3 regions of the Fulvimarina uroteuthidis genome follow, and region 2 is predicted to be linked to each of the others. Evidence: predicted binding sites of a transcription regulator. Region 2 holds the regulator's gene; each other region holds the start of a gene.
The links. Region 2 encodes PhoB, which activates phosphate uptake and scavenging genes when phosphate is short. Its sites were predicted from a motif close to TGTCATNNANCTGTCAT; they were not measured.
Positions count from the first base shown of each region.

Region 1: the regulator PhoB is predicted to act here: its motif matches at 2,677-2,693, upstream of U0C82_RS08885 (PhoX family protein).
Region 3: the regulator PhoB is predicted to act here: its motif matches at 1,883-1,899, upstream of U0C82_RS00440 (DUF2794 domain-containing protein).

Region 1 covers NZ_JAXLPB010000002.1:874,620-878,932, forward strand. Annotated here, with positions in the region: gene U0C82_RS08870 (alpha/beta hydrolase) at 1-535, opposite strand, end outside; gene U0C82_RS08875 (SDR family NAD(P)-dependent oxidoreductase) at 818-1,582, shown strand; gene U0C82_RS08880 (AraC family transcriptional regulator ligand-binding domain-containing protein) at 1,579-2,574, shown strand; gene U0C82_RS08885 (PhoX family protein) at 2,786-4,313, shown strand, end outside.
Region 2 covers NZ_JAXLPB010000002.1:139,476-143,788, forward strand. Annotated here, with positions in the region: gene thiD (bifunctional hydroxymethylpyrimidine kinase/phosphomethylpyrimidine kinase) at 1-141, shown strand, start outside; gene U0C82_RS05640 (TenA family protein) at 143-829, shown strand; gene U0C82_RS05645 (dihydrodipicolinate synthase family protein) at 1,048-1,956, opposite strand; gene phoB (phosphate regulon transcriptional regulator PhoB) at 2,128-2,874, opposite strand; gene phoU (phosphate signaling complex protein PhoU) at 2,871-3,608, opposite strand; gene pstB (phosphate ABC transporter ATP-binding protein PstB) at 3,740-4,313, opposite strand, start outside.
Region 3 covers NZ_JAXLPB010000001.1:99,219-103,531, reverse strand. Annotated here, with positions in the region: gene U0C82_RS00445 (hypothetical protein) at 1-1,051, shown strand, start outside; gene U0C82_RS00440 (DUF2794 domain-containing protein) at 1,431-1,799, opposite strand; gene U0C82_RS00435 (DUF1223 domain-containing protein) at 2,064-2,963, opposite strand; gene acnA (aconitate hydratase AcnA) at 3,284-4,313, opposite strand, start outside.

The sequences.
Region 1 (4,313 bases), 740 kb from region 2:
CGCCGATCGTTACCTCGTTGGGATCGGAGATGGCCGTCGCACTTGCGTAGAAACCCCGTTTGTCGATCCGCAACGAAGCGATCCCGGCCGCCTTCAGACCCTCCGCCAGAAGCTTGTAGCTGTCCGAATGCAAGCCCATCCGTGGCGAATTTCCATCGCGATCCATCGGCCCGGATCCGGGTACGATCACGACGATGTCGCGCGCCTTGTCGGGCGCCACCAACTCTGCGCCGAGCGGACCGTCGGGACCATCGATCTGGATCATCTCCGCCATCGCCAAGCCGGGCTGGTACAGCAGGACACACAAAAAGAGACGTGCGACGCGACGCAATGGAAATCTCCGATCTTTCTCAGCCAAGACGGGGCACGATGCACGCTCGGCGTGTCGGGTGGCAACCGGCTCCGACCCTGCCGAACTGCCGGATGGCCGGAAGCCGTGCAACGGCCGTGGCGATCGGCCATGCGGAGTGATCCGGCTTGCCGCCGAGGTGGGGCGCCTCGTGCGGCGGCGCTTCCCGCGCGTGCCGGACACCATGGATCCGCGTTTCGACGGGAACAGGAAATGTCTCACCTGGATGCGCCCCGTCGCGCAAGCGTCCATCGATGCCCCCGCCACGGGACTGCCAGTCCGTTGCGATCGAGGGAGAGATCCTATCCCGCCCTTTATTGGGCCGAACGGGCAGGACCGGCCGGCCGCGCCGGAGCGCATCGGTCCGCACAGGCTGGCGTCCAACGCCCATCATCTGGCGTCTCCTGCCGTGACGCTGTCGCCCGATGCGTCCTATTCCGACGCCATGATCGATCATGGAGACAGACGATGACCAACCGAGTTGCCCTCATCACCGGCGGTGCCAGCGGAATCGGCAGACAGACGGCCCTGAAGCTTGCAGGCCGCGGGATCACGGTCGTGATCAGCGGTCGTCGCGAAGACCACGGCACCAGGGCGAAAACGGATATCGAAGCCGTCGCCGAAAATGGTGCGCAGGTCCGCTTCGTCCGCAACGACGTGACCGACGAAACCGCCGTGAAGGCGATGATCGACGGGATCGTCGCCGAGTTCGGGCGCCTCGACATGGCCGTCAACAATGCCGGGATCTCGAACGACATCACCTCGGTCGATCTGTCGGACAGCGACAGGTTCCGGGCGATGGTCGAGACCAACATTCTCGGCCTCTACCATTGCATGAAATACGAAATCCGGCAGATGCTGGCCCAGGGCAAGGGGGCGATCGTGAACCTGGCCTCGATCGCCGGCATCAACGGCATGCCGTGGGCGGGCACCTATGCGGCCACCAAACATGCGGTCGCCGGTCTGACCAAATCTTCGGCGCTCGATCATGCAACGCAAGGGATACGCATCAACGGCGTCGCTCCGGGCGCGGTCAAGACCGACATCCTCGCCGCCCAGCTCGAGGGGAACGACCCGAACTATAACGAGGAGATCATCAGTGCCATGCACCCCATGAACCGCCTGGGCGTGCCGGAGGAAATCGCCGACTGTATCGTCTGGCTGCTGTCCGACCAGGCGAGCTTCGTCACCGGGCATATTCTCGCCATCGACGGGGGGTTCACTGCCCGATGATGGCCGACCGTGTCAAAGTTCCGGCCGCATTCTGGCTGGGCGTGGATCGCCTCAACCTGAGACGCTCCGAACTCTTGCGGAAAGCGGGCCTGCCGCTTCAGGCCGGGCAGGAGAACACCCACCTCGACACCGCGCAGTTCTTCGCGCTGTGGCGTGGGCTGGACGCTCTCGGCGGGACGGACGTCGGACTGCACCTGTCGCAGTCGCTCGATGGCGCGGTGATGCCGCCCTCGTTCATGGCCGGCTACCACGCGCGTGACCTGCACGATGCCCTGCAGCGGGTTGCGCGGTTCAAGAGGCTATGCGCGCCCGAACAGCTGGATATCACCTTGACGGCGGACGCCTGTATCCTCTCGCCCACATGGCCCTACGGCAAGGGCGAGGCTCCCCGGTCCCTGACCGATGCGACAATGGGCTCGCTTCTCGCCCTGGCAAGGGCCGGCACGGGCAGGAATGTCCGTCCCCTCCGGCTTGAATTGCAGCGCGGACCGAGCGCCGCGATCTCGACCTTCTTCCGCTGTCCGATCGGCTGGAACGCGGAGCGGGATCGCCTCATTCTGACGCGCAGCGATCTGCTCCTGCCCTTCGAAACCTACAACCGCGAACTTCTCGATCTTCTGGACAGAGCGCTGTCGTCGGATATCGGCCGACAGGAGAAGAGCGGCACGCTTGTCGATCGGGTGCGCTGGCTGCTTCGCCGGAACCTGACCGCGGGCCGTCCCGAATTGCGCAGCATCGCGCGCGAACTGGCGCTGAGCGAACGCTCCCTGCAGCGGCGGTTGAGTGAGGAAGGGCAGAGCTTCCAGTCCCTTCTCAGCGGCACACGGCACGCGCTGGCCCGCGAATATCTCGAGGAAAGCGCATTGGACATCATCGAAGTCGCCTCCCTGCTGGGCTACGACGAGCAGGGATCGTTCTACCGTGCCTTTCAGAAATGGGAAGGCTGCACGCCGTCGGAATGGCGGATCGGACATTCGCGCAGGACCGCCTAGACGGGGAACGCCGACGTCGGACAGCCCGACGGGGCGCCGCCCGCCGATGTTCCGTGCCCGTGCCCGTGCTCGTGCGGGTCTGCGGGAGGGCGCGGGCGGGGGCGTCACCGGGCTGTAACATTGCGCGCCTACTTCTCTTTAGAACCGTTCGAGTCTGGGGCAGCCCTGTCCGCCGAACGGGGACCCTGATCCCTATCGATGAGAAGACGTCATGAACGATCAAGCACCGATCCGCGCGGCATTCCGCACCAGCCAGCTCGAGGAAGCCGAGGGCGAAGGGCTGAACCCCACTGCCAACCGCACCATGGGCGAGATCATCGCCTCGCGCTTTTCGCGTCGCAACTTCCTGCGCGGCTCGCTTGCCGCCACCGCGATCGCCGCGACGGTGAGCCCGATGGCGCTTCTCAGCGCAGAACAGGCCAGAGCGCAAGGAACCGGCGCCTCCCGCTTCACCTTCAAGGAGGTCGAGGCCGGCGTCGACGCGAACCATCATGTCGCCGAAGGCTACGATGCCGACATCCTGCTTCGCTGGGGCGATGGCCTGTTCCCCGATTCGCCGGACTTCGATCCGGAGAACCAGACGCCGCAAGCCCAGGAGCGGCAGTTCGGCTACAATAACGACTATGTCGGCTTCATCCCGATCAACGGCTCGTCCGAGCACGGCCTGCTCGTCGTCAATCACGAATATACCAACGAGCATCTGATGTTTCCGGGCATCGTGACGATCAAGGAGGCTTCGGCCGGCGAGCCTGCCGAACTCGTCGTCGCCCCTGCCGACCGCAAGCGCGTCGATATCGAGATGGCGGCCCATGGCGGCACGATCGTCGAGATCCGCAAGGAAGGCGGCAAGTGGCGGGTCGTGCGCGAGGGTGCCAACAACCGCCGCATCACCGCCCAGACCGAGATGCTGGTGACCGGCCCGGCCGCCGGCCACGACCGCCTGAAGACCAATGCCGACGCCACCGGCACGAAGGTGCTCGGCACGATCAACAACTGCGCCGGCGGCGTGACGCCCTGGGGCACCTACATCATGGCCGAGGAGAATTTCCACGGCTACTTCCTCGGCGAACTGCCCGCCGATCATCCCGAAGCCGCCAATTACGAGCGTTACGGCGTGCCGGACGGCAGCTATGCCTGGGGCGAGTTCCACGACCGCTTCGACGTCTCCAAGGAGCCGAACGAGCCGAACCGCTTCGGCTGGATCGTCGAGGTCGACGTGAACGACCCCAATTCGGTGCCCCGCAAGCGCACCGCGCTCGGCCGTTTCAAGCATGAAGGCGCCGAATCGATCGTCAACCGCGATGGTCGCGTCGTGTTCTATCTCGGCGACGACGAGCGGTTCGACTATGTGTACAAGTTCGTCACCGCCGGCACCTTCGACGAGACCGACCGCGCGGCCAACATGGACCTGCTCGACGAGGGCACGCTCTACGTCGCGCGCTTCGACGAGGACGGCTCGATGGTCTGGCTGCCGCTGGTCCACGGCGAAGGTCCGCTGACCGCCGAGAACGGCTTCAACAGCCAGGCCGACGTCCTGATCGAGACGCGCCGGGCCGGCGACCTGCTCGAGGCGACGCCGATGGACCGGCCGGAGGACATCGAGCCGAACGGCACCAATGGCCGCGTCTATGTCATGCTGACCAACAACACCCGTCGCGAGGAGGCCAATGCCGCCAACCCGCGTGTCGACAACGCCTTCGGTCACATCATCGAGATTGCCGAGGCCGATGGCGATTTCG
Region 2 (4,313 bases):
ACGCAGGCCGTTCGCCGGGCGAAAGCCTATATCGGCGGCGCGATCGCGGCGGCGGACGCGCTTCAGGTCGGCCACGGCCACGGCCCTGTCCATCATTTCTTCGACCACCAGACATCATCCACCACCACAGGAGCGTGCTGACATGTCCTTCGTCACGCAAATCGAGACCGAGAACGCGGAACGTCTCGCCGCCATCCACGCCATGCCCTTCAATGCCGAACTGACCGACGGGCGCCTGCCGCCGGAGACGTTCCGGTTCTACATCGTGCAGGACGCCCATTATCTCGAGGGCTTCGCCCGGGCCCTCGCCCTTGCCGCGTCCCGCGCGCCCGATCCCGAGACGATCGCCCGGCTCGCCGGTTCGGCGAACGGCGCGATCATGGTGGAGCGCCAGCTCCACGACGAATACATGACGCTCTACGGGGTGACGCGCGAGGCGTTCCTGAAGACCCCGCCCTCGCCGGCCTGCGACCATTATGTGAGTTCCCTCGTGCGCGCGGCGGCGATCGATCCGTTTCCCGTCGCGGTGGCGGCGCTCCTGCCCTGCTTCTCGATCTATCTCGCCGTCGGCGAGGCGATCCACGCCAAGGCGGTGTCCGATCATCCCTACCGCGCCTGGGTTGACACCTATGCGGGCGAGGAGTTCGCCTTTGCGGTGCGCGGCATGCGCGATCTCACGGACCGCCTTGCGCAGGAAGCGGACGCCCGCCTTCGCGCCAGGATGCAAGCCGCGTTCGAACGCTCGGTCTGGCACGAATGGATGTTCTGGCACAGCGCCTATCACCGCGACGCCTGGCCGATGCCGGACAGCGCCGGGCTCCAGATGTGACGGGGTGGAAGCTGCCGGCTTTCCGGCGCCGGCGCGGAGCATCGCGCGTCCGCTCAGCCGCACGATGCTGGCGCGATCTCTTCGACCTTACGCGCTGGGCTTTCCGACCATCGATCCCGATCTGCGGGCCGATCCCTGGAGGCGGAGCGAGCGCGGCTCCGGACGGTTGACGCGTCCCTGCCCCGCGCCAGCGGCGCCGGGCCCTGCCGGCGGGTTCGTCAGGTCAGGCTGGCGTCCCCGCTCAAGGGTGCCAGGGCGGCTTCGACCCGGGCGCGTTCGGCAGGGCCAAGGGGCAGAAGCGGCCGCGGCAGTTCGGCCGTGCCGAGATCGAGCAGGTCGAGCAGGGCGGTGACGACGCGCAGGCTGCCGAAGGACCTGAACGTGTTCCAGAGAGGCTGGCACGCCGCATCGATGCGCAACGCCTCTTCCGCGTCGCCGGATGTCGCGGCACGCGCCAACGTGACAGCGAGCTTCGGCATGATGCCGCCGATCACCGAATACCAGGCGTCCGCACCCGACATCAGCACCGAGCGCCCGTGCCAGTCGCAGCTGAAGCCGATGGCGATGTCGGTTCGCGCCCGCAAGGCCGCGAGTTCGGCCGCCACGTCCTGACCGTCCCGCGCCGGCATCTTGATCGCCTCGATCGTCCGGATTTCGGACAGGCGCGCGACGAGGTCGTGGCTGAAGGTGAAACGGGTCGTCGACGGATTGTCGTAGATGCAGAACGGCAGGCCGGAGACACCGGCGACGGCCCGGTAATGTTGGTAGGCCTCTTCATCCGTCAGCGGCGCATAGGAAACCGGCGCCATCAAAAGCGCGTCCGCGCCGTTGGCTTCGGCATCGCGGGCAAGGCCGATCGCCTCGTCGGTGCGCAGCGCGCCGACGCCGACGATGATCGGGAGACGATTGTCGACACATGCGACCGCCGCCTCGATGGCGCGCCAGCGTTCGTCGCGCGTGAGATAGGCGTAATTTCCGGTACTGCCGAGAAGACCGATCGAGGCCGGCCCCGCTTCGCAGATGCGCTCCAGGAGACGGCAGAGGCTTTCGACGTCGACCCGGCCGGACGCATCCGTCGGCGTGATCGGAAAGACGGAAAGACCATGGAACGGCGACGTACTGGACATGCTAGGAACCCTTCTCGATCCACAAGGGTCCAAAACGTCAGCCGCGCGGGCAAAGTCCTGTGCTGGTGATCGTCACGAAGATCGACGAGAGACCCAAAATCAGCATTATATGTGATTTTCTCCCGCGAGACGCGTATTCCTTCAACCCGTCTCCAAGCTGACCAGACGGCGTTACCCGGTTGCCGCCTCCTTCGTCCGGGCCCGCGGCTGCGGCGACGATTTGCCGGCGAGAAACTGCTCGTCCAGCGCATAGCCGGCGCCGCGCACCGTCCGGATGGGGTCGCGGTCCCTGGAGCGGTTGATCGCCTTGCGCAGCCGGCCGACATGGACGTCCACGGTGCGCTCGTCGACATAGATGTCGCGGCCCCAGACCCCGTCGAGCAGTTGCTCGCGGTTGAAGACGCGGCCCGGCGCCTGCATGAAGAATTCGAGCAGCTTGTATTCCGTCGGCCCGAGCTTCAGTTCGCGGCCCGCGCGGCGCACACGGTGCGAGGAGCGATCGATTTCCAGATCGCCGGCCGACAGGACGCTCGCGACCTTTTCCGGGTTGGCGCGGCGCATCATCGCCTTCACGCGCGCGGTGAACTCGCGCATGGAGAACGGCTTGACGACATAGTCGTCGGCCCCGACGGACAGGCCCTGGACGCGCTCGCTTTCCTCGCCCCGCGCCGTCAGCATGATGACGGGAAGCAGCGCGGTTTCGCTGCGCTGGCGCAGCCGGCGGCAGATCTCGACACCGGACAGGCCGGGCAGCATCCAGTCGAGCACCAGGAGATCGGGCACGTCTTCCTTGAGGCGAAGATCGGCTTCGTCGCCGCGCGCGATGACCTCGACCTGATAGCCCTCGGCTTCCAGATTGTAGCGCAGGAGAACGCCGAGCGCTTCTTCGTCCTCGACGACGGTGACGCGCAGGCTCATGGGGCGGCACTCTCGACGGCGGCCTCGACGGCGTTCTGGGTGAGCGTCGTGGAGCGGTCGTCCTTCGGACGATCGGTCGACATTTCCTCGCCGGTGCGAATGTAGAAGATCGTCTCGGCGATGTTGGTCGCATGGTCGCCGATGCGCTCGATGTTCTTTGCGCTGAACAGAAGATGGGTGCAGGCGGTGATGTTGCGCGGATCTTCCATCATGTAGGTCAGGAGTTCGCGGAAGATCGAGGTATAGACCGCGTCGATCTCCTCGTCGTTCGCGCGCACCACCTGCGCCCGCTCGTGGTCGCGCGTGCCGTAGGCGTCGAGGACGTCCTTCAGCTGGTCGATGGCGAGCTCCGACAAGTGCTCGATGCCGCGCACCAGCTGGTTCGGCTGAGGGTGGTTGTGGACGGCGAGAACGCGTTTGGCGATGTTCTTGGCGAGATCGCCGATCCGCTCCAGATCGCTCGAGATGCGGATCGCGCCGACGATCTCGCGAAGATCGGTCGCGAGCGGCTGGCGTTTGGCGATCGTCAGGATCGCCTTTTCGTCGACCTCGCGCTGGGCGGCGTCGAGGATCACGTCGTCGGCGATGACCGATTGCGCAAGGCCGGAATCGCCGCGCACCAGCGCCGTGACCGACTGTTCCAGCATCCGCTCGGCCTGCCCGCCCATCTCGGAGATCCGACGGACGATATATTTCAGTTCATCTTCGTAGGAAGAGACGATATGCGAAGCCATCGTGGCCTCCTTGTCGGGTTTTGGGGCCAGGGGCCCATTCTCATCCGGGTCGGGTCGGGTCGGGTCGGGTCGAATTGGCTCGGCCGGCTGCCCTATGGCGCGCCGCAATGGGCGGCGCGTGGCCTGAAGCGTCAGCCGAACCGGCCCATGATGTAATCCTGTGTTCTCTTGTCGTCCGGGTTCGAGAACATTTTCTCGGTCTCGCCCACCTCGGCAAGGTCGCCCAGATGGAACATCGCCGTCATCTGGCTCACGCGGGCGGCCTGCTGCATGGAGTGGGTGACGATGACGATGGTATAGTTCTGCTTCAGCTCGTCGATCAGGGTCTCGACCGTCGCCGTCGCGATGGGGTCGAGCGCCGAACAGGGCTCGTCCATCAGGATGACCTCCGGCGAGACCGCGATGGCGCGGGCGATGCACAGGCGCTGCTGCTGGCCGCCGGACAGGCCGGTGCCCGGCTCGTCGAGCCGGTCCTTGACCTCGTTCCACAGGCCCGCCCGCTTGAGGCTCGTCTCGACGATCCCCGCAAGCTCGTCCTTGTTGCGGGCAAGGCCGTGGATCTTCGGGCCGTAGGAGACATTGTCGAAGATCGACTTCGGGAACGGGTTCGGCTTCTGGAACACCATGCCCACCCGGGCCCGCAACTCGACGACGTCGAGGTCCGGATCGTAGATGTCGTCGCCGTCGAGAAGAATCTTCCCCGAC
Region 3 (4,313 bases), on a different contig from region 2:
TATCCGGCTGATGATCGATCTGGCCAAAGGCGTCGCGCTGCCAGGTCGGGATCATCCGCCGGGCCCGGAGGCGCGCGACGCCTTCATCGCCAAGCTGGCCGATCTGGAGATCGCTCAGCTCGGCGATCTCGCCGCCGCCTATGACGGGAAAATGCGCGACATCGAAGATCATCTGGGACGGATCTTCGAGCAATCGCAGTTTTGCTCCGGGCTCGTCCTCAACGCGCTCGAAGGCGATCAGGACAGCCAATCGACCCCGCTTCTCGGCGGCGCGAGGCAGATCGAGCAAAGCTTCTCCCAGAGCGAGACATTGCGCACCGCCCTGCAGAGCGGGCTCGATGCCTATATCGAGACAGCCGGCTTCTTTTCGGCCACCACCGCCCAGCTCGACAGCCTGGAATTTCACCTGCAGATCGCCGGGTTCAATGCCGCCATCCGCGCCGCCCATATCGAACAGGGCGACGAGGCGATCGGCTATATCGCACGCGAAATTCGCGGACAGGCGTCCGGTGCGAAATTTGGCGCTGATCGCGTGCGCTCGGGCATCGAGGCGGCGCTGGTCGCCGCGAACGAACTTCAGGATCACGTCCTGCCCCGTTCCGATGCCGCCGTCGAGACGATCCGCGCCGCGATCGCGCTGATGGTGACGACATTCACCGAAGCCGAGGCCGAGTGCCTCGCCCAGCTGAGCGCCAACGAAGACGCCGCCACCAGCCTGCCGGACCGCGTCAGCCGGGCCCGATCGCTGATGGGACGCTATGTCGAAGGCTGCGAGCTCATGGACAGCGCCGTCGCCGCGCTGACCGCGCTGTGCGCAGCTCTCGGCGATCGCGGCGAGATCGAGGTGGATTACACTCCGCTCGCCGAGGCCGTCTCGCGCCAATACACGATGCGGGAGGAGCGCCAGATCTTCGAGACAATCTTCGCCATCGCTCCGGCGCGTCCGACCGCCGTTCCGACGAAAGCGGAGGGTCCGAGCGGCGAGCCCGCATCGGCGGCGTCCTGCGAAAACGGTGACGGGGACGAGGACCTGTCCGACGTCTTTTTCTGACAGGAAACCCCGACGAACAGGTCGGACCCCCCGTCTCCTTGCGTCTCGCCCCGCTCCCGGGATCTGAAAGGGACGTTCGCCGAGCGCGGCGTCACGGCCTGTGCACCGCGCGATGCGATGGCCCGAAACGAAATGTCGCGGACATCGGGTGCCAACTCGGCCAACTCGTCACGGCCATCGGCCGGACGAATGGCGCAGCGGCTCCACAGGCGCCGGCCCTGCATCCCACACCACGTGAAACGCTCTACGCTCCCCGCCGACGGAAGAGCGGCCGCTTCGCCGTCTCGTCGCTTTGGAGAAGCCGGCGCGCATCGGAAGAAGAAAGCGTCGCGGCATCGCGCACGAGGCCTGCCGGGCAAGCCCGTTCAAATCTGTCGCGTCAGTCCTGTTCGGCGCCCTTCAATTGCCTGTCGAAGACGTTCAGCACTGTCCCCAGATCGTGCCCCCGCTTCATGACGAGGCCACCGGCGGCGACGACCTGATAGGCACCCTGCTTTCTGGCGAGCTTCGGATTCTTTTCGACGCGATAGATCGGCATCTCGCTGGTTCGCCGGAAGATCGAGAACACGGCGCGATCCTTCAGCATGTCGATGGCATAGTCGCGCCAGTCACCGGCCGCTACCATCCGCCCGTACACCTTGAGAATGGCGGAAAGCTCTTTTCGATCGAAGACGATCTGCGCATCCGCCCCCTTCGTTCCCGGAAATGCGATGAGGTTCGATGTCTCGGTGGAACTCACGACTGTCATGCGGCTCTCGGCACCTTTTCCATGGGGTTTGCGACCGACAACGGGGAAAACGGACCGTTCGTTCGACGATGCCCGTCCCGTTCATGACGCCATGGTGACATGGAATGGCGAGCGCGGCAAAACACCTGCGGCATCGCGTGACGTCCCGTCCGATGTCCGGGCATGCTGTTCGGGGGGCGCAAAACCCGTATCTTTCCCCGGCGGAGACCAGCCGTCGCCGTGCGCGCCGACGGCGGACGGTCGCGCGGGGGTCGTGTCGCGATTTCAGTCGCGGACGGCGGAGGCGCTCCCATGGGCCGCGGTAAGATCGAGGCGGGCCGCGGCCAGGATCGCGCCGGGCTTGCCGAGCTTCGACATGGTCTGGATGAAGATCGCGAAGCCGTTGTCGCCGTGCGCCCCTTCGGTCAAGGTGGCGAGCGGCAGGCGGATCTTCATCGGCTCGCCCGACCAGGCGCCGAGGATGCGCCAGTCGCGCACGGGATGGGTCTCAACGAGGGTCCTGCCGCGGTTCGCGCCTCGCGTCACGACCGTCTGCGCGCTCCTGTCGTAGCTGACGACGATGAGCACCGGCATCGGACCGCGCGTGTCGACGTCGGTCATGCTCGCGGTGATCTTCACGTCGTCGCCGACGATGCGCGCGCTGACCGAGGCCTTGCCCGTCGAAACGATCTCCGGAAGCGTGTCGATGATCTCGCGCACCGCTTCGGCTTGTCCACCGGCGACCTGGCGACGTCCGTCGATCACCATTTGCGGCGTGTAGAGGGTCGAAATGTCGAAGCTCACGCCGTAGGCTTCCTGACGGGCGGTGTTTTCCGGCGCGCCGTGCGTGTCGCTCCAGCCGATATAGTCCCAATAGTCGACATGATAGGCGAGCGGGAGAATGCCTGGCTCGTCGGCAAGATCGGTGAGAAGCGCCTCGGCCGGCGGACAGGCGCTGCAGCCCTGGCTGGTGAACAGCTCGATGACATGGGTGACGGGCGCGGAGGTTGCAGTCGGCGCCGCTCGCTCGCTCCCAAGGGTGGACGAAGCCACGAACATCGCAAGACAGGCCGAAAGTCCGATCGTGAGGGTCCGGGCCTTAAGTCCCGCCTTGGATGCGGGGAACGTGAACAGCGCGGAAGCGGCACGGGAACGCACGATCAATACGGGACCTGATTGTTTCATGTTCAATATCGTACGAAGTCGTGCGATTTGCATGCACGATAAGAGGCGGGCGCGAATCCATCCAGTCACGTCGCAGTGAAGGCGCAAACGAATTTGCGATTTTGCCGTGATGCGGTGCGCCGGTCTGTGTCCGAACGGGTGCCGCGCGCACGAAAAAGCCGCCGGATGAAGACATCCGGCGGCTCTCGTCAATGGGGTGTTCGGCTGGACCATCGGCCCGACAAAGCGGAATCGATGTTCGCAAACGCCCGATGCGTGGCATCCAGGGTAAAGCGTGGGCTTCGTGCGTCCGACCAGACGCACGAAGCTCTGGCCGCAGATTACGCCGCCAGCTGGCGCAGCACGTAATGCAGGATGCCGCCATTGGTGTAGTAGTCCATCTCGTCGGCCGTATCGATGCGAAGCTTGATCTTCACGGTCTCCGTCGAGCCGTCGGCCTTCTCGATCCGGGCTTCCATCAGGTCGCGCGGCTTCATGGTCTCGAGGCCTTCGATCGACACCTTCTCGTCGCCCTTCAGGCCGAGGGTCTCCCAGGACTGGCCTTCTTCGGCAAAGACGAACGGCGCGACACCCATGCCGACGAGATTCGAACGGTGGATGCGTTCGAAGCTTTCGGCGATGACGGCACGCACGCCCAGAAGGATCGTGCCCTTGGCCGCCCAGTCGCGTGACGAGCCGGTGCCGTATTCCTTGCCGGCGAAGACGACGAGGGGAACGCCCTCGTCCTTGTACTTCATCGCCGCGTCGTAGATCGGCATCTGCTCGCCGCTCGGATGATGGATCGTCACGCCGCCTTCGACGCCCGGCACCATCTGGTTCTTGATGCGGATGTTGGCGAACGTGCCGCGCATCATGACCTGATGGTTGCCACGACGCGCGCCGTAGGAGTTGAAGTCGATCGGACGGACCTGATGGCTGACAAGATAATCGCCGGCCGGACCGTCCTTCTTGATCGAGCCCGCGGGCGAGATGTGGTCGGTCGTGATGGAATCGGCGAAGAGGCCGAGAATGCGGGCCTCCTTGATGTCCGTGACCGGCTCCGGCTCCTGTCCCATGCCCTCAAAATAGGGTGGGTTCTGGACATAGGTCGAACGGTCGTCCCAATCATAGGTGAGGCCGCCGGACACGTCGATCTTCTGCCAGTGCTCGTCGCCCTTGAAGACGTCGGCATAGCGCTCTTCGAACATCTCGCGGGTCACGGTCTTGCGGACGATGTCGGCGATTTCCTGGGTGCTCGGCCAGATGTCCTTCAGGAAGACGTCGTTGCCGTCCTTGTCCTGCCCGAGCGGATCCTTCGTGATGTCGACGAACATCGAACCGGCGATGGCGTAGGCGACGACGAGCGGCGGC